2 regions of the Sneathiella sp. genome follow, and region 2 is predicted to be linked to the other one. Evidence: riboswitches for the same ligand, from Rfam matches in the RefSeq annotation. Region 2 holds a riboswitch; the other holds the start of a gene.

Region 1 (10,305 bases), on a different contig from region 2:
AAATATCCTGCTGACCACAATCACAATTGATAATACGGATCTCGCCTAAACACCTCGAAAACCACTATTTCCGCCATTATTACCGTTAATCCGGCACCACAGATATTTGGCATGAAGGCTGCATTATACATATCAGCAAATCAATCTATGCTCAGGAGAGTCAAGTGCTGCAGACAGAAGTAAAATATATCGAAAACGAAACTGCCCCGGACCGATTCGAAAAAAGAGACGCTTTTCGCGTTTCCAATCCAACCCTCAGCGTTGAAATTAAGGGCAAAAAATATTCGACCGAGAACTGGTCTTTAAGTGGCCTACTTCTAAATGGCATTCCACCTGGTTACGAAACAGAAATGCCGATTGAGGGAATCTTTGGACCTGTCGGGTCGGTTGAGATGTGCCGGTTTAATGGCCATATTGTGCGCCTTAACAACAATATGATGACAACGGCTATCGAACTTGATGAAAAAAGCGCTGATGTTGCGGCACTACTACCGTTATGGGTGCTTAAATACGGTAGCCGTTGACGTACAAATGGCGAGCGTAAAGTATATACCGTCGCCTGCAGTGTCGCGCAACCGCAGGACAAGGGTAATCTGATCATCCGTATAAAGGAAACTTGACAGATGCCAATCCAATCTGTCTATGGTTTGTTTCGATAAAGAAACTGTTATATTTTACCTTTATCTACCCAATGGGAGAGACTGGCCGTGCCAGCGCCGAAGGAGCAACCGCCCCGGAAACTCTCAGGCAAAAAGTACCGTTGGGTGGGAAGGCTCTGGAGAGTATGTGTAGGTGAAAATCTTGCACGTCACCGAAGAGGTAAACCAGACTTACGATCTGGTGTAATCTTTCAGGTACCCGGACAGAGGGGGCATCGTTTAACGAGCTGGTCGTTTTGACCGGACGGAGAAGGGGTGCCAAAATGAATAGTTTACCTAAAAGCGGTCTTGGAAACGTAACACCAGTAGTGCCTTCTAAACCGGCAAAAACCTCGGATCCGACATCACAGCTAAATGTCAATATCAGTGTGACCGACCTTTATACTATCGGGATCGGCCCTTCCAGCTCACATACTGTCGGGCCAATGAGGGCCGCGAAGCGGTTTGTTGAGCAACTTACTTTACAAGCCCACATGAATACAACCAATCGGGTTCTGGTTCAACTCTATGGCTCCCTCGCCCTTACCGGGCACGGTCACGCGACAGATCACGCTATTTTACTCGGACTCAGCGGCGCTCGCCCCTCCGGAATAGATCCTGAAGACGTCTTACCGCTCATTGCTGAAATTCGGGAATACAACAAGATCCTATTGGATGGCCATCATGAAATCCCGTTTTATGAAGAAGACAACCTCCTATTCCTAAAAGAAGAGGTTCTCCCCGAGCATGCCAACGGTATGCGGTTTTCTGCATTTTCAGCCGAAGGCGAATTGCTCTTGCAAAAAGAATATTTTTCAGTGGGTGGCGGATATGTGGTTTCCCATGATGAGGGAGATCGGGCGGAAACACGCGGCCATAATATTCAACTCCCCCACCCTTTTACCTCGGCTGCGGAATTACTCGCGATCGGTCAGGAAACAGGATTAACGATCGCCGAAATTATGCTCGCCAATGAGACCTGTTGGCGAAAGGAAAAAGAAACCTTTGAATTTCTGGACCAGGTTACTGAGGCCATGATCAATTGCATCCGGCGGGGATGTGAAACGGAAGGTATCCTGCCGGGTGGCCTAAAAGTAAAACGTCGCGCCCACCAGCTATTTAGGGATTTGATGGAAAACCCAGAGCGGGCATCTCGCGACCCTTTAACTGTTCTTGACTGGGTTAATTTATATGCCTTAGCTGTTAATGAGGAAAATGCTGCGGGAGGTCGTGTCGTCACTGCGCCCACAAATGGTGCGGCTGGCGTCATCCCGGCAGTCCTCAAATATTATCAACGCTTTTGCCCCGGCGCTACGGAAAAAGGCAGCCGGGATTTTCTCCTGACAGCTTCGGCCATTGGTGCAATTTACAAAAAGCGTGCCTCCATTTCCGCTGCGGAAATGGGATGCCAGGGTGAAGTTGGTGTAGCCTGTTCCATGGCCGCTGGTGCTCTAACCGCAGTCCTCGGTGGCTCTAATGAGCAGGTTGAAAATGCCGCAGAGATCGGCATGGAACATAATTTAGGACTGACATGTGATCCGATTGGTGGATTGGTTCAAATTCCATGTATCGAACGGAACACAATGGGGGCAATGAAAGCCATCAATGCAGCGCGGCTTGCTTTATCTGGTGACGGTACACACGTGGTTTCGTTAGATGAGGTTATTGAGACCATGCGTCAAACCGGTATCGATATGCTCAGTAAATATAAAGAAACTTCGCAGGGCGGGCTGGCTGTAAACGTCGTCGAATGCTGATCTAGGCAATGTCCTTCGTGAGCATCCTTTGAATATGCAGGGGCAAAGAAAAAGCCGCTTGATGCACTTCAGGTGTGTAGTAGTCCGTTTCTATCCCGGCCTCCACATAACGATTGGTTAAACCCAACAGTGCCGATTTACGAAGCGCTATATCATCTGTAGCCCAACCGAAAGCCATTGCGCCACCAACATAGCTTGGAATAGCTGTCAGATAAAAACTCACATCCGAAAACAGCGAATTCAGACGATCGTAACTTGACCGAAGCTCGGGCTCCTGAACGAAGGGTACGCCGTTCTGTGTTACGATGATGCCTCCCTCGGACAAACACGACTTACAATCTGAATAAAATTCTTCAGTATACAAGACCTCTCCTGGGCCATGCGGATCTGTACTATCAACGACAATCACATCCCATTTTTTATCTGTGTTCTTTACGAACTGGCAGCCGTCCGCAATGACGACATTCAATCGCGGATCTTGGAAAGCGCCTCCTGAAATACTCGGCATAAACTTCTGACTGAGTTCTATCACAGTTCGATCAATATCGACCAAGGTGACGTCTATGCCATCATGTTTCATAAACTGCCGCGCCGCGCCGCCATCACCCCCGCCAATAATTAATGCTTTCCTGACGTTACCATGGGCAAAAACTGGCACATGAACGAACATTTCGTGATAAATAAATTCGTCTTTTTCCGTCGTTTGAATAGCCCCGTCTAACGACATGACTCGACCAAACTGACTATTTTCGAAAATCATCAAGTCTTGTAATTCTGTCTTTTCGCGATAGAGAACATTTTCCACATCCAACGCCAAATTGACGCCTGAGTGTAGTCCCTCGTCAAACAGCTCCATCAATTTACTATCCCCCGCTTCAATTCATTAAGCTGCAGTGTCTGCGGCTCGAACGCTTCTTTTAAAACCGGAATTGCTTTATGAGGATCTGTCTCCCCGCACATAAAAATATCCAAAGCCATAAATCCACGTTCAGGCCAGCTATGGAAACTTATATGGCTTTCTGCGAGTACCAGAACACCCGACAACCCATCGGGTTCGAAAGCATGCATATGGAAATGTAGGATAGTTGCGCCGGCGATCTCGGCGCACTGTCGCAATGTTGATTCAATGAGATCCGAATCATTGAGGCCTTTAGCGCCCCATAAATCGACAATAAGATGCGTACCTGCGAAAACCAGTCCGTCTTTGTGAACAAAGTAGTCAAGACGTTCATCCGCCTGCTCGCTTTTTATATCAATTTTCTCGAGAGTATCTCTCATCAAACTTCGCCCAATTTCTTACGATAAACCACCCATAACCTCAGGTGCCGCGTTATGCGGGAGATGCCAAATTCATGCAAGAAAAAAGTACGCTTTAGAGATCAGTATCATGTGCCGCAATATGAGTAAAAAGCTCCGGGATATTTTCTCCCAGAGCCCATTATCTTGAAATTGAAATGACTATTTTTTGGTAATGACGACTTCCGCATATTCCGCCGGAACGATCATTGTACCATCTGTCGCGACATTAAAGGTTTCAACGAGACCTGTTATGTCCCTTGTAAGAGCTTCCTGGCTCGCGGCATCCAGCGCACTGAAAGCCTTGTGAACCGGGCCATATAGATTGCGAAAAACATCCAAAAAATGATCAGTTGATCGGTACCGAAAATTAAACAGGCGAGAAGTAATTTCTATCGTTGTTGCACTTTCACCAAACATTTCAGCCAAACGATCTTTAGTTCCCCAAAGGGCTGGTGATTGAACTCCAGCTGGCGGCGGCACATGTTTTCCGATCGTTTTGAAAAGATGGCCAATGAAACTTTCGGGTGTCCAATTGGCCATGCCGATTTTTCCACCCGAACGGCATACCCGTGCCATTTCCGAGGAGGACTGCATCTGATTTGGTGTAAACATTACGCCAAAGGTTGACATGACCGCGTCAAAACTTCCGGTTTCAAAAGGAAGTTCTTCAGCATCAGCCTGCTGGAAAGCCACTTCAAGCCGATCTGCGTCCGCCCTCTCCTTCCCGCGCGCTAGAAGAGACTCAACATAGTCCGTCGAAGTTACTTCGCACCATCGTCGGGCGGCCGCTAGAGTAGCGTTTCCATTTCCGGCAGCAACATCCAAGACAGTTTGGCCGGAATGCAGATCCATTGCCTCACAAAGCTGCTCTCCAACGATATTAAGTGTGGTTCCCACCGTGGCATAATCGCCAGAGCCCCAAGTTGCCTGCTGTTTAGTTTTAATTGCCGTGTAGTCTGGTTGTGTCGCGATCATGATACATTCTCCATCTAAAGTTATTCCGTAACTAGACGTAAATTTAGGGGAGCTATGTTGCAGCTTGTTGTCTGAATACAGGAAAACAAATTTCATTTGTTTCAGATACGTATGATGTTTGTATCAATCTACCATGAACTAATCTCGAAGCTTTTTTCCCGCCGTTTCCGATATGGAGAATATCGCTACCAGGCTGAGAACCGCCAAGCCCATTAGATAATATACCGGTGAAAAATCGTCATTGGTTCGATTAACCAAATACAGCGCAACGATTGGCGCCGTACCGCCAAATATCGACAAGGTTACATTATAGGCGACCGATAAAGCGCTAATTCTAACTTTACGAGAAAGAATTTCTGGCATAACCGCGGCGTTAACAGAAAACACCATCGAGAATAGAACGGCAAAGCCGAATTGCCCGAAAAATACATAGACAATGTTATGGTGATCCATCAACCAAAATAGGGGCCAAGAAAGAAACAAAATACCAAACGTTCCAACAAGCAGCACAGGTTTTCGGCCGACTTTATCACTGAGAATAGCGAATCCCAACAAAAATACCGCGACAAATACCAGACAAACGGTATTTATTGTCATCGCTGCTATGTTGGAAAGATGCACTTTATTTGTAAGAAACGTAATCGCATAAACAAACATAAGATAAAATCCTACATTCACTGTAACAGCTAGTCCGGCGATACGGAGCATATCCAACCAGTGATCGCGTAAGGCAACTAGTAAAGGAATTCCGTCTACAACGGTTCTTTCTTTAACGCTTTCTGGTTCATCTATGCGCGATCGAAAATAGAACGCCATTATGCCAATGACGCCGCCACCTATAAAAGGAATACGCCATGCCCATCCATTTAGCGTCGCTTCATCTATAAAGTTAGTAAAAATAGCGGCAACAGCTGAGCCCAAGAGAAAACCGAAAAAACTGCCGCTGAAAATCCAACTTGCATAAAATCCTCGTTTTTCCGGGGGCGAAAGTTCGGCAACAAATGCTGCCGATCCTGTATACTCACCCCCAACAGACAATCCCTGAAAAATACGTAAACACACAAGAGCAACGGCGGCATAGATCCCAATTTGTTCAGTTGTCGGCAGCAGGCCGACACCCACTGTCGCACCTCCCATTACAACAACAGAAAGTATCAAAACCGGCTTTCGCCCCATTTTGTCACCAATGTGCCCAAAAATTATCGCGCCTAAAGGCCGAGAAACATATCCCGCGGCGAACGTGCCAAATGTTGCCATTAGGGATATAAAAGCGTCGTCAGATGGGAAAAACAAATTACTGAGGACGGGCGCCAAATAGGCATAGACGGCGAAGTCATACCATTCCATAACGTTGCCGACAGCTCCGGAAAAGGCTGTTCGCCTCACATACTTAGTATTATATGACGCGGCCGTCATTCGTCACTCCCATATAAAAATCGTTCTAAATTTAAGTATCATAAAAAGTGAAAAGCTGGCTGCAAAAATCGCGTGACAAAGGATAATATACACAACATGAAAATCCACTTAATCTCGCAATTTTCTACCACCTGTTTCCGGTATCGAAAATATTGTCACCAAACTAACGATCGAGAGGCCCATCAAATAATATACCGGCGAGAACTCGCTTCCAGTCCAAGTCACCAGAAACAAAGCAATTAAGGGCGCAGTTCCGCCGAAGAAGGTTAAAGTCAAATTGTAGGCCACCGACAAGGTACTAACTCGGATTTTATGCGGAAGTATCTCCGCCATAACTGCCGGATTAATCGAAAAAACCATCGAAAATATTACGGCAAAACCAAAAAGCCCAAAAAAGACGAAGTACAAATTGTTGTGGTTTAAAAGCCAAAAGAGCGGCCAAGATAGTAACAGTATACTGATGGTTCCAAAAAGTAATATCGGTTTGCGGCCGATTTTGTCACTCAGTATTGAAAAACAAAGAGGGCAAAAGGCGATTGCAAGAAGACATAGTGTATTTATTCCCATCACTGAGGTCGCAGAAAGATGCAGGTTATTAGTCAAATACGTGATTGCGTAGACAAACATCAGGTAGAAACCAGCATTGACCGTCAAAGCCAGCCCTCCTACTCGGAGCATATCCAACCAGTGCTCTTGAAATGCGACGAGCAACGGACTTCCTTTGTCAGCGACGGCCTCTTTATTTTGATGGGTTTCGTCGATGCCAGATCGAAAGTAATAGGCAACAATCGCTATAACTCCTCCGCCCAGAAAGGGAATTCTCCATCCCCAGTCTGCTAAATCTTCTGGACCCAATATATAAGCCGTAAAGACAGCAGATGCAGATCCAATAAGAAATCCAATTCCGCTACCGCTAACAATCCAGCTACCAAAAAACCCGCGCTTTTCAGGGGGCGAAAGTTCAATGATAAATGCCGTTGAACCTGGAAATTCACCGCCTACAGAAAACCCCTGAAATATACGAAGAACAATAAGGGCAACAACAGCCATTGGGCCAAGTTGATCAAAGGTCGGTAACAAACCGACACAAAATGTTGCGCCTCCCATCATTGCGACGGACAGTATTAATACCGGTTTACGCCCCATACTATCTCCGATATGGCCATAGACAAAGGCACCGAACGGTCGTGATATAAAACCGAAAGCGAAAATTGCGTAAGTGGCTGTTAGCGAACCAACTGAGTCTTTAGACGGAAAGAAAAGGCTGCTGATAACTGGGGCTAGATAAACAAAAATCGCGAAATCATACCACTCCATGACGCTTCCAATGGCACCTGAAAGGGCTGTTCGTCGCGCGGATTTGACATTAAAAGTCTGATGTTTCATATTAAATCCTAGAGCCAAGACTTATTGGAAATGACAACTTCCGACAAAAACTTGGTGAAGGATTACCGTGCTGAAATTATACAACTATCATAGAAGCGCATATGGTCGGATCGCCGTTATTATAGTGACGGAAAAGGCGCTTGAATGTGAACATGAAGAGGTCAATCCTTTTGCAGATGACCTCTCCCCTCAATATTTGAAATTGCACCCTTTTAAGCGTGTTCCTGTTCTACAACACGATAATCTGGTTCTATACGAAACACGGGCTATCACCGAATATTTGGAAGACCGTTTTCCGAATCCAACATTGTTGCCGGGCGATGCAATCGGGCGAGCCAGAATGCGACAAATAGTGGCAGTGATTGACAACTATGGGTATAAGCCGCTTGTTTGGCAGGTTTATGTTGAAAGTTCAGAAAAGCCCGTTTCCGGAGAAACGACAAATACGGAAATATTGCAACAAGGGCTACAAAATTCGGCCCGCTTTCTTGCTGCAATTGAAAATATTTCGGGTGATGACGCGTTTTTAGTTGGAGATACTTATTCTTTGGCCGATGCACATCTTGTCCCGATGATGGATTGTTTTACGGTCACGAAAGAAGGACGCGCTATGCTATCTGATTACCCCAAACTGTCGCGATGGTGGGGCAGTATCAAGAAACGTGAAAGCACGGTGAAATCAAGGCCTAATTTCTAAGATTAGTATTCACTAGTTTTCGACTGCGTAAATTCGGTTTTTGAAATGCTGTAGGCAAAATCTTGCTCAAATCCGGAGGGAAAATCCAATCCCAACGGCAATCCGCTTGAGCGCCGCATGCCCAAGCTCTCCATAAGTTTCCAGGATCTTGAATTTTCTTTATCGACCGTTGCCCATATTTGCAGCATATCAAGTTCCAAAAAGCCATAATATAGCACCCGCTGCACAGCTTCAGCCATAAACCCATGCCCTTGCCGGGCAAGATCCATCGCATAACCGATATCGGCAAATCGTTCCTTTTCGTCAAAGATGCCAAGTCTGATAGTCCCAAAAATCCTGTCGTCCGCTTTTAGGGCAACTGCAAAAGTCCGCCTTGTTTTCGACTTTTGCTCTTGGTCAGCCATTCGCTCGGCGAAAAAAATGCGAAGGGTTTCTTCTGTTTGTTCCTCAATAGGGAGGTATTGGTAAAATACAGGATCGGTGGCATAAGCGGTAATGACTGGAAAATCAGCTTCACGAAACGGGCGCAATCGAAGCCTTTCAGTTTCGATAATCATGGCAAATATCCTTTGGCAAATCACACATTTTCGAATACGTCATATCAAACAAGAAAACGATAAAAAAGGAAAGCAGATATGCGCGTAATAAAGCCAACGGATTTTATCGGTGACAAAGCCTGGGACGCAATGGATATCGAGAAAATAAAGAATGCCTCTGTCCGGCTACATTGGACGGATGAGCCATATATTTGGCATATTAATGATGGTCCCGAAGTATTTGTGGTGCTTCAAGGCACAGTCAATATGCATGTTCGTGAAGCATCGAAGGAAAAGATATTTTCCTTACAAGCCGGTGAAATATTCCATGCTGAGGCGGGCGACGAACACAAGGCTTTTCCCATTGGTACCGCCCGTATACTAGTAATAGAAACGGACGGTAGTATCTGAATTGCGGCGCATTACTTCAAATTCACATACTCGTAATCAATAGGCATATTGTTGATGCCGCGATCCGGAGCCGCAATCCAGCCCGCCATTTTTCCGGGTTCGGTTACTTGCTGCATTAGGCTCTGGACATATGTCCGGTCATCATCTGACGGCAAAAACTCGTCATGCCGTCTATGGTATTCTTCTTCTGACAGGTAATCCCCTTTTGGGGTTACACTTTGGCCCGCCCAGGCACCTATGTTACGGCGAAAGCGGTTGGAGGGTAGTGCAATTTCGAAATCAAATCCTGCTTTCTTGATTAATCGGTTCCAGCGTGTAACGCCGACCTGACAATCTTTGATATAAGCATTTCTCACCTGGTCATTAACCGCGCTTCGTACCGCAATTTCTTCCAAGCGAACGCCGCCTTTATCGTCTGGAACCTCAAGCTCCAAACTGGTGTCTTTCGCGATATGGTCCTCATATTGTTTCTCATCTGGCCGGCCTTTAATGCCGTTCGCAAAGCTTATAGCCGCGTTAGATGAAATCTCCGCTCCAAATAAATCCATACAGGAGGAAAACCAGAAATTCACATATCTTTGTAGTAAAGGTAAATCGATGACGCCAGCTTTGCGCAAAGTGGCCGGATCATCTGTCTTGAGCTCTGTCATTTTATTGATAGTGCGTTTGACGATACGACTAATCCCCGTTTCGCCGACATACATATGATGTGCTTCTTCCGTCAGCATGAAACGGCAGGTACGCGCCAAAGGATCAAAAGAGGATTCTGCCAAACATTTCAACTGATACTTTCCGTCTCTATCGGTAAAATACGTGAACATGAAAAATGATAACCAGTCGCTAATTGGTTCGTTAAAGGTCCCTAGTATCCTAGGATTATCTTCACTTCCGGAATGGCGCATCAGCAAATCTTCGGCTTCTTCCCGACCATCCCTGCCAAAATAAGCATGCAGCAGATAGACCATTGCCCAAAGATGTCGCCCCTCTTCTACATTCACTTGAAATAAATTGCGTAAATCAAATAAGGAAGGGCACGTAAGCCCCAGCAAGCGTTGTTGTTCGACAGACGCCGGCTCCGTATCTCCTTGTGTTACAATTAGGCGACGCAAGATGGAGCGATATTCCCCTGGGACTTGTTGCCAGACCGGTTTTCCGAAATCATCACCAAATCCGATGGTCCGATCATTTAC
Region 2 (10,305 bases):
TTGATGAAATCAGCGATACTTTTTCAAAGTCCTTTATATCTGTTGGCTTTTTTTGCTTTTGCCACACACACGGCACGGGCGGGATCAGCCACTGACTGGGAAGAGACAGAACAGTCGAAGATCCGATTGATTTCTGAAGTAGACGGGGTCAAAGGCCATGAATCCATTCGTATCGGGTTGCAGGTTCAGTTACAGAAGGGCTGGAAAATCTATTGGCGCAGCCCAGGGGACGCCGGGATCCCGCCTCAATTTGATTGGTCTGGATCGATGAATTTTAAGCAAAGCACCATCCATTGGCCGGCGCCGGAACAGTTTGACGTTTTTGGCCTGACGACCTGGGGTTATCATGATGAAGTCGTGTATCCGATTACAGTAGATATCGAAGATTCGTCCCAGCCCCTCGACTTGAAGCTTAAACTTTTCTATGGCATTTGCGAGCAAGTTTGTATTCCCTATCAACATGAATTTTCTCTGAGCCTGCCGGCGGATACTGGTGAACTTTCGTTGCAAGCACCGATTATTGAAGAATTTGTCGATCTTATCCCCCATACAGTTGGAGATGATCTTTCAACCATCTCACTGGTTACCGCCAAGTTGACCGGAGAAACGCAATTTTCCGTAACTGCTGTGGCCAATGGCACTTTCAAGGATCCGAAAATAGCGCTGGAAGGAAAAGAAGGTGTTTTTTTCGCTGTCCTTTCCAGCCGTATTTCCTCGGATGGGCGCTCCGCGATTTTTGACGTTGAGGCGGATTTTCCGACGAAAAAAGACCACCTGAAAGGTCAAACGGTCACGGTAACAGTGTTTGATCAGGATTTTGCCAGTGAAGGTATGTTGGCTATAAATTAGAGAAGTGGCTGATATTGAATTGAAGGCTTTTTATTTCTGCCCACATGATTATGTTATAGGCACTTAATTTTTCTAATCTTGAAAACCAATCATAGGAATGTAGATATGACGATACAAGTTGGCGATAAACTTCCAAATGTCGATTTGATGATGATGACCGAAACAGGACCGACTAAAATGTCCGTAGCTGATTTATTCGGTGGAAAGAAAGTGGCATTGTTTGCGGTTCCTGGTGCCTATACACCAACTTGTTCCGCCAAACATCTTCCCGGATTTGTCGATAATGCGTCGAACCTGTCCGGCAAGGGTGTTGATGAGATCGTTTGCCTTTCTGTTAATGATCCTTTTGTTATGGGTGCATGGGGTAAAGATCATAATGCGGGAAGTGTCAAGATGGTTGCTGATCCCGATGCCGCCTTTACGAAAGCAATGAATGTCGAGTTTGACGCCTCTGGTGCTGGCCTTGGAATTCGGTCGCGCCGTTACTCCATGGTTGTCGATGACGGCACTGTAACGCAGCTCAATCTGGAAGAAACTGGTGGATTTGAAGTTTCTGATGCAGAAACTTTGCTCGGTCAGCTTTAAAAGACACTTTCAAAGGGGGAAGGGTATAACTTTCCCCTTTTTTATTTAACGGAGCAGAATATGAAATACTTCATTTGTTTGTTCTTCCTCATGATGCCTCTCGGCTCTATCAGTTACGCCCAACCGAATGATTTCCACGAAGGCGTCCGTATCTTGGATAGCGGGGATTCTATCGGGGCTCTCACTCATTTCAAGCGATGCGCTAACGAAGGGGAAACCCGTTGTCAGGTTGCCTATGCCAGTTTTCTTGAACGTGGCGAAGGGGTGGCGCAGAATTATTCAAAGGCGTTCGAATTTTACCAAAAAGCCGCGAAAAGCGGAGATGCTACAGCCCAGCTTAACCTGGGTACTTTCTACGAATATGGCCATGGCGTAGATACTGATTTAAAGGAAGCAGTAATATGGTATAGCCTTGCCGCACGTCAGGGGCGCGAATGGGCTCTTGTCCGTAAAGAGAGCCTTATTACGCAACTTGGGTCTGAGGATCTGCAGTTCATAGATAAACGGCTTGCGGGTTATAAGTAACCTCTGCTGCCCGAGGGCTTGAACTTTTCCATCCCTGTGTTCGCGAGCTGATCCGCCTTCTCGTTTCCGGGGTTACCCGCATGACCTTTGACCCATTTCCAGACAATTTCATGGCGGCCAATGGCGTCATCCAGCAGGAGCCAGAGATCCTTGTTCTTGACAGGTTTCTTAGCCGCCGTTTTCCAGCCGTTGCGTTTCCAATTGGTCATCCATTTCGTGATTCCATCCTTCACATACGTACTATCCGTATGGAGTTCGACATTTGAGCTATTCTTAAGTGAATTTAACGCCTGAATGGCGGCCATAAGCTCCATTCGGTTATTGGTGGTTTCTGTTTCACCGCCGCATAATTCTTTGGATCTGTCCTTGTGGGTTAAAAGGGCCCCCCAGCCACCGGGCCCCGGATTTCCTGAGCACGCGCCATCGGTGTAAATTATAACAGCATCGTTACTCATAATAATTCCTTTGGAAATAGCGACTTGAAGAAGGATGGAAGATTTTGTCTGAATGCCCGTGTCGGCTAATAGCATGCCTTTTCCGGCGCGGCAATTCTTGAACTATATATATATGTTTAACTGAAAATTAGTTCCTTTCGTCAATAGTGGCCTGACAAGTGCGACACATAATAATTTCTAATCGATTTGTGAGGTTTGAGTAAAACGGATGCAAAAGAAAAAATTCTCTGCAGAAATAAAACAATTTTCCAACGGAAACCAACCAATCCCAACTGTTTCTGAAGGAGGGCTGAGCGCGCATCATTACGAAGAAATTATGGCGGAAATCAAGGCGTTTCGAAAACAGCTCGGTGCAGAAGAAGAGTATGTTGAGGAGGCTCCGGCGGAAGATGGCTCTATGGAAATAGGTGAATTTGTTAATTTACGACAGGAGCTACAACAGCTGTCCGAAGTAATTTTGGAGACGAAGCGAGAAATTGCCTCCCTTCAATCCTCAGCTTCCGGCCAGAAGTTGAATGCGATGTCTGATCAATTGGGCGCCGTTGTAATTGATACGGAAACTGCAACAAATTCTATCCTTGAGGCGGTTGAAACCATTGAGAATAAAAACGAAAGCCTGGAGGTGAACGCGAGTACACCGGAAGAAGCGGAAATCGTTGAAGGCATTAATGGCGCAATTTTGAAAATATACGAAGCCTGTAGTTTCCAGGACATCACAGGACAGCGTATTTCTAAAGTTGTTGGTACTCTGGCCTTTGTTGAAGAACGGGTCGGCGCCATGATCGGCATTCTTGGCGGGGAAGGCGAACTGGAAGAAGTTGACATCGTCAAGCAGGCAGTGCAACTCGATGATGATATAGAACTTAATGGTCCACGGCCCGAGGGGCACGAGATTTCGCAAGATGAAATCGATTCACTTTTTGACTGAGTCTTGTCACCTGGAAAATTACTAATCCAAACCGTAGGCTGAAACCGTCTTTACCAGTCTGTGAAACTGAGATTTCTTCAAATATTCAAAAGGATCTTTTGGTTTCACCAACGCGCCATCCACTTGGTTCAGCCAATCATATAAACGTGTCAGGAAAAAACGGATCGAGGCACCGCGGCATAGAAGCGGTAGGTAACTTAGTTCTTCTTTGGAGAACGGGCGGATAGATCGATAGCCATTGAGCAGTTTACGGGCCTTAGTAATATTGAAACTGCCGTCAGTTTCAAAACACCAGGCGTTCAGGCAGATGGCAAGATCGAAAGCGAAAAAATCATTACAGGCGAAGTAGTAGTCAATGACACCGCTGACATTGTCATTGAGAAAGAAGATATTGTCAGGAAACAAATCAGCGTGAATAACGCCGCTCGGAAGATCTGACGGCCAATTTTCTTCAAGATATTGCAGTTCGCATTCTATTTCTAAAAGTAATTGTGGTGTTAGTTCAACCGGATTTTCGGATTGGCAGCCGTCAAATAACGGCCGCCAACTTTCTATCGAAAGCGTATTTTTACGTGAAAGCTTAAAATCACTACCAGCTGTATGCAATTGCGCTAAGGCAGAGCCTAACAGTCCGCAATGTTGTGGGGAGGCTCGCTTGACGGAACGACCATCAAGAAATTCAATGATTGCGGCAGGTCGGTCCGCGGCCTCTTGTAGGAATTCTCCATTTTTCGCCTGGATGGGCTTTGGGGACATAAAACCACTTGAGGCCAAATGTTGCATAAGACCAAGAAAAAACGGTAGATCTTCCTTATGAACCCGCTTTTCATATAAAGTCAGGATATAGAAGCCTTTTTCCGTATGCAGCAGGTAATTCGAGTTTTCCACGCCTTCAGCAATTCCCTTGCAAGACAAAGCTTGACCAATATCATATTGATCGAGCAAACCGTCCAAATCTTCATCGGAAATTTCAGTATAGACCGCCATTTAGTTCTCCAGAACGCGTGGCATTTTAAAAACGACTTGTTCTTTTTGCGTCACTATTTCTTCCACCTGAATGGTGTATCGCTCAGCGAAAGCGGCGACGACTTCTTCAACAAGCGTTTCCGGTGCGGACGCGCCTGCGGTAATTCCAACGGTTTCACAGTCCACCAGTTTGTTCCAAGGAATATCGGTCGCTCTTTGGACAAGAGCAACTGTCGAACAGCCAGATTTTTGGCCGACTTCAACAAGCCGCATGGAATTTGAAGAATTCGGTGCACCGATAACGAGCAAGCCATCACATTTTTGGGCAAGCACTTTTACTGCCGCTTGTCTGTTTGTCGTCGCGTAACAGATATCTTCTTTTTTAGGGCTCTGAATTTCCGGAAATCGGGCTTTCAATATATCGACAATATCTTTGGTTTCATCTACGGAAAGCGTCGTTTGTGTCAGATATGCCAACCCTTTATCTTTTTGCCTTGGCGTGAAAGCCGCAGCTTCTTCAGCGGTTTCTACCAGGGTAATTTTGCCTTCTTTCAATTGGCCCATTGTGCCGATGACTTCTGGATGGCCGCGATGACCAATCAATATTACTTCTAGATTATCTTTTTCATGACGTTCTGCCTCACGGTGGACTTTGCTCACTAACGGGCACGTCGCATCGATATAGAACATTTGGCGGCCTTCAGCCTCTTGCGGGACAGATTTTGCGACACCATGTGCAGAAAAAATGACCGGGACGTCTTTGGGAACATCTGAGAGTTCATCTACAAAAACAGCCCCTTTGTGCTCCAAGCTCTCGACGACGAAACGATTATGAACAATTTCATGCCGTACATAAACAGGCGCGCCGTATTTTTCCAAAGCACGCTCGACAATCTGAATGGCACGATCGACCCCCGCGCAAAAGCCCCTTGGGGCAGCGAGTAGTAAAGTTCGTTTAGCTCGTTCCATAAGGTGCTCTCTGCTTTTACTACTTGGTTCAAAAGGTGTCGGAGCTGATCAAGTAGACAATTACTTAAATACCGTCGCTTGCTAAATACAACGGTACATCTTAGATTTGCCGGAGTATTACAATAGTTTAAGGCAGAATGCCAGTTTGGGACGAGGAATTTTATTATGACCGAGCCGAAGATAGCGCAAAAGGCCCCTTTTAAAGTTGATGTGGAAGAGGGAAAAAAGTACTTTTGGTGCTCATGCGGACTAAGTACCAAGCAACCATTTTGCGATGGATCCCACAGCACGACTGATTTTAAGCCTTTTCCCTTTTCATCTGACACGGCAAAAACCATATATTTTTGCGGCTGTAAAAAGAGTGGATCAAATCCGCTTTGCGATGGTACCCACAACAAAATTTAGTGAAGATCTTTCTTGGTGACATATTTTTTCATGCTCAAAATTTTCCGAAAATGTCGATGGCTAATTATTTCAGTCATGTCTCTTTCTATAATTTCATGCAGCGGGTCGGTTGAGACCAGTGTCTTTGATGTTTTCGGCAAGTCGAAACCTCCTTTACCGTGCCCCCGATTGGAGGTCTTGCCTGGTACAGATAGCATAACGATTTTCCGAGAAGGTGAGGGGCGCGACCTGGTAGATGTTCGTTTTGAAGGCGTTTTAGCGCCGGTGAGCGGTCTTTGTCAGTATGTAGATGATGAAACCGCTGTTGTCGTGGAGCTCATCCTGCGGATAGGCGCAATCAAGGGGCCCGCAGCGGAAAGCCAGATCGAAGAGTTTCCGTTCTTTATCGCAATTGCAGAAAAAACAGGAGAAATCATTGCAAAGGAAATTTTCTACAGTCCTATTGAGATAGCAGAAGGTAAGCGACGGGGCGCGGTCCAGGAAGAAATGGAGCAACGGATTCCGCTTACGGGAATTAAAACGGGCGGTGATTATGTTATTATCCTGGGGTTCCAGCTTACGGAAGAGCAACTGAAGTTGAAGCAGAGGTCGTCAGTCAACTGACTTTCTCCGGAAAGATATAACGCCACCGGTTATTTAAAGGCGAATTTCAAGGTAGTTGACTCTTAGTATTCGATCTCTATTATCCTTGATACATTCAGACGATCCCAGCGGGAGAGACAGTGCATAAACTGTCGCCGAAGGAGCAACCACCCCGGAAACTCTCAGGCAACCGGACCGCAGGGGGATGAAACTCTGGAAAGCAAATCGCGGTTGCGGTTTCACCGAAGGGGTAAGCGTAGGACGGCACTACAAATGTTAGTCGTCTTTCGTCAAATCTCTCAGGTTATAGGACAGAGGGGGCTGCTGCCAGCATAGGAAATGCCGGTGCGTAGCAACCCTTGACCTGAACTGAGATTGAATTATGAGTGATACTTCGGCGACTGAAAAAACAATCCTTTACGATTTACATGTGGAACTCGGCGCCAAAATGGTCCCGTTTGCTGGTTATGATATGCCGGTCCAATATCCTGACGGTATATTGAAAGAACATCTTGCGACTCGAGAATCTGCGGGCCTGTTTGATGTCTCTCATATGGGGCAAGTGGTCATTACGGGCGAAAATCCAGCTGCCGCACTCGAAGCCTTGATTCCTGGAGATATTCAGGCATTAGGGGCCGGCGATATGCGCTATAGCTTCTTGACGAATGAAGAAGGCGGCATACTTGATGACCTCATCGTCACTCGGCGAGAGCATGATCTTTTCGTTGTGGTAAATGCGGCCTGTAAAGAGCAAGACATCAAGTTGTTAACAGACGGTCTCGCCGGGAAAGCCACCGTGACGGAACTGAAAGATCGAGCGCTCATTGCTCTTCAAGGACCCAAAGCCGCAGAAATATTATCCAGTATGGCGCCAGAAGTCGCCTCTATGTCCTTTATGAGCTATCAAGAAATTAACATTGACGGTGTTCCATGTTTCGTGACGCGCTCGGGATACACGGGGGAGGACGGTTATGAAATTTCCATTCCCAATGAGCAGGCTGTTCAATTGACACGTAAATTGCTGGACCATGATGGTGTATCTGCAGTGGGACTCGGAGCCCGGGATTCGTTGCGGCTCGAGGCCGGCCTTTGTCTATACGGACATGATTTGACCGAAAGCACGACGCCTATTTCCGCAGGACTGATCTGGGCTATTAGCAAACGTCGGCGGCTGGAAGGTGGCTTTCCGGGTGCGGCTGTCATGCAAGCGGAAATCGCCAACAAACCGGAAATGAAACGTGTTGGCCTCGTTCCCGAAGGTCGAGCTCCGGCACGAGAGCATACTGAAATAGCTGACTTGGACGGCAATATTATTGGCGAAGTAACATCGGGTGGATTTTCTCCGTCGTTGCAGATGCCGATAGCTATGGGGTATGTCCCGCTTGGTTTTGCCGCCATTGGTACAGAAATTAACCTGATTGTCCGCGGCAAAGCACGACTTGCAAAAGTCGTCAAAATGCCATTTATCGAACAACGATATTACAGAGATTAACTAGCACTGGAGTAATGGAATTATGGCACTTAAATATACTGAAGATCACGAATGGATTTTACTAGAGGGCAAAGTGGCGACGATTGGCGTCAGCGACTATGCACAGGAGCAGTTGGGCGATGTCGTCTTTGTTGAAGTCCCGGAAGTCGGGAGTGATTTAAGCAAGGGAGACGAATTAGCTGTCGTTGAAAGTGTGAAAGCTGCGTCGGAAGTATACTCACCCGTGAGCGGTACTGTTGTCGCCGTCAATAGCGAATTGGAGGATGCGCCAACACTTGTCAACGAGGATCCAAATGGCGGCGGATGGTTCGCAAAAATCGAGGTTTCTGATCCGACGGAAATTGACGGACTGATGGATGAAAACGCCTATAAAACATATATTGAAGGACTCGATTGATGAGGTATATGCCGCATACCGCTGAAGAACGGGTAAAAATGCTGGGAGAAATTGGCGTTGGTTCTGTAGATGATCTCTTCGTTGATATACCTGCGGAAGCGCGTTTAAATGGACTGCTGGATTTACCATTACATGCCAGTGAAATGGATGTTGAGAAAAACTTCCGTACGCTTGCAGGTAAGAATCTATCGCCTTATTCAGCCCCGTGCTTTTTGGGTGCTGGCGCTTATCAACATCACGTCCCGTCCGTCGCGGATCACGTTATCCAGCGGTCTGAGTTTTTAACGGCTTATACACCTTATCAGCCGGAAATTAGTCAAGGAACGCTTCAGGCCTTGTTCGAATTCCAAACGCAGGTGGCTCTCATCACCGGAATGGAAGTGGCGAACGCGTCAATGTATGATGGTGCGACGTCTTGTGCTGAATCAGTCTTAATGGCCTGCCGCGTAACGCGGCGTAAAAAAGCGATTTTGTCAGGCAATTTGCACCCTCATTATCGTGATGTAACTCGAACAACCTTGCAGTTTACAGAATTTGAAGCGATGGAACTTTCGCCTGTTTTAGAAGGCCCCGAAGACTTCGAGGCTCATATTGGAAAAGACATTGCTTGTGTTGTCGTGCAGAACCCGGACTTTTTTGGCCGGGTGCAAGATTTAACGGCCCTAGCTGAGAAATGCCACGCCGCGGGCGCTCTGCTTGTCGTCGTCGTCAATGAAGTTGTCTCCTTGGGTGCTATGATGTCTCCTGGTGAAATGGGGGCTGATATTGTTGCAGGCGAGGGACAGTCAATCGGTGTTCCTCTGTCTTTTGGCGGACCTTATGTTGGTTTGCTGGCAACGCGTCAGAAATATGTCCGTCAAATGCCCGGCAGGTTATGCGGGGAAACTGTCGATCAGGATGGAAAGCGTGGATTTGTTCTGACGCTGTCCACTCGGGAGCAACATATCAGACGAGAAAAGGCGACAAGCAATATATGTACGAATGCAGGTTTGTGCTCCTTGGCATTTACTGTCCATATGAGCTTGCTGGGCGAAACCGGTTTTGCAAAACTGGCGGAGATTAATCATGGTGAAGCAGTGGCAGCCGCAGAATTGCTTGATGCGTTGGAGGGTGTGGAAGTTATTAATGATACCTTTTTCAACGAGTTTACACTCCGGTTGTCTGCCAATGCGAGCGATGTTGTCGAGAAACTGGCGGACAAAGGCATTTTGGGAGGCGTGCCGGTCGCAAGGCTTCTTCCCAATGCCGATGTCGATAATTTACTATTGGTCGCTGTCACGGAAACCTGCGCTGCCAGTGACATAGAAAAACTCATCTCTGCGTTGAAGGAGATTCTCTGATGCTGAACAATCAAGGCAGACCGACACGTCCGAATACTACTGAGCAGGATAATTCGGCAACGGATACTTTTACTGGTAACAAGGCATTAGATCTGGAAACACCACTAATCTTCGAACAAGGTGTTCCAGGGCGACTTGGCGTTGATATGGCTGAGCCAAAACAGGTGAAAAGCAGATTGGGAAATACTGCTCGAAACAAACCGATCGGACTTCCTGATTTATCGGAACCACAAGTACTTCGTCATTTCGTGAGGTTGAGTCGGCAGAATTACTCTATCGATTCTGGTTTCTATCCGCTTGGATCTTGTACAATGAAACATAACCCACGGATTAATGAAAAAGTGGCCCGGTTAGCCGGATTGGGTGATCTTCACCCGATGCAGCCGGTAAGTACTGTCCAAGGCGCGCTCGAACTGATTGATGATCTGGCCCATTGGCTGAAGACCATCACGGGAATGCCTGCCGTGGCCATGTCCCCGGCAGCGGGTGCCCATGGTGAGCTGTGTGGTGTTATGGCCATTCGGGCTGCCCACGAAGCGAAAGGAGAGGCCCGCAAGCGGATACTCGTTCCTGAATCGGCGCATGGTACGAACCCAGCGACCGCGGCGCTCTGCGGGTATAAAGTTGAGTCTGTGCCGGCGCGAGAAGATGGCCGGATGGACATGGAGGCGTTCGCCGAGAAGTTAGGACCGGACGTTGCTGGTGTTATGCTGACCAATCCAAATACTTGTGGGCTTTTCGAAACTGATGTGAAAAAGATCGCGGATATGGTGCATGAAGTCGGTGCCTACTTCTATTGTGATGGCGCGAAC

What was found. A riboswitch is a leader RNA that binds a small molecule or an ion and turns the genes downstream of it on or off. The one in region 2 is predicted to bind glycine.
Region 1: another riboswitch for glycine. It lies ahead of V7723_RS14895 (L-serine ammonia-lyase); the one in region 2 lies ahead of gcvT (glycine cleavage system aminomethyltransferase GcvT).

The regions. Positions count from the first base shown of each region.
Region 1 covers NZ_JBALWD010000028.1:47,662-57,966, reverse strand. Annotated here, with positions in the region: gene V7723_RS14900 (hypothetical protein) at 165-524, shown strand; glycine riboswitch at 683-770, shown strand; glycine riboswitch at 774-868, shown strand; gene V7723_RS14895 (L-serine ammonia-lyase) at 923-2,395, shown strand; gene speE (polyamine aminopropyltransferase) at 2,397-3,251, opposite strand; gene speD (adenosylmethionine decarboxylase) at 3,251-3,673, opposite strand; gene V7723_RS14880 (class I SAM-dependent methyltransferase) at 3,854-4,669, opposite strand; gene V7723_RS14875 (MFS transporter) at 4,808-6,085, opposite strand; gene V7723_RS14870 (MFS transporter) at 6,194-7,471, opposite strand; gene V7723_RS14865 (glutathione S-transferase family protein) at 7,539-8,168, shown strand; gene V7723_RS14860 (GNAT family N-acetyltransferase) at 8,171-8,725, opposite strand; gene V7723_RS14855 (cupin domain-containing protein) at 8,804-9,115, shown strand; gene boxB (benzoyl-CoA 2,3-epoxidase subunit BoxB) at 9,127-10,305, opposite strand, start outside.
Region 2 covers NZ_JBALWD010000007.1:762-11,066, forward strand. Annotated here, with positions in the region: gene V7723_RS05415 (protein-disulfide reductase DsbD domain-containing protein) at 4-849, shown strand; gene V7723_RS05420 (peroxiredoxin) at 955-1,434, shown strand; gene V7723_RS05425 (tetratricopeptide repeat protein) at 1,495-1,959, shown strand; gene rnhA (ribonuclease HI) at 1,950-2,414, opposite strand; gene V7723_RS05435 (hypothetical protein) at 2,623-3,342, shown strand; gene thrB (homoserine kinase) at 3,364-4,329, opposite strand; gene ispH (4-hydroxy-3-methylbut-2-enyl diphosphate reductase) at 4,330-5,277, opposite strand; gene V7723_RS19755 (CDGSH iron-sulfur domain-containing protein) at 5,443-5,682, shown strand; gene V7723_RS05450 (hypothetical protein) at 5,860-6,285, shown strand; glycine riboswitch at 6,384-6,472, shown strand; glycine riboswitch at 6,476-6,581, shown strand; gene gcvT (glycine cleavage system aminomethyltransferase GcvT) at 6,647-7,756, shown strand; gene gcvH (glycine cleavage system protein GcvH) at 7,779-8,153, shown strand; gene gcvPA (aminomethyl-transferring glycine dehydrogenase subunit GcvPA) at 8,153-9,493, shown strand; gene gcvPB (aminomethyl-transferring glycine dehydrogenase subunit GcvPB) at 9,490-10,305, shown strand, end outside.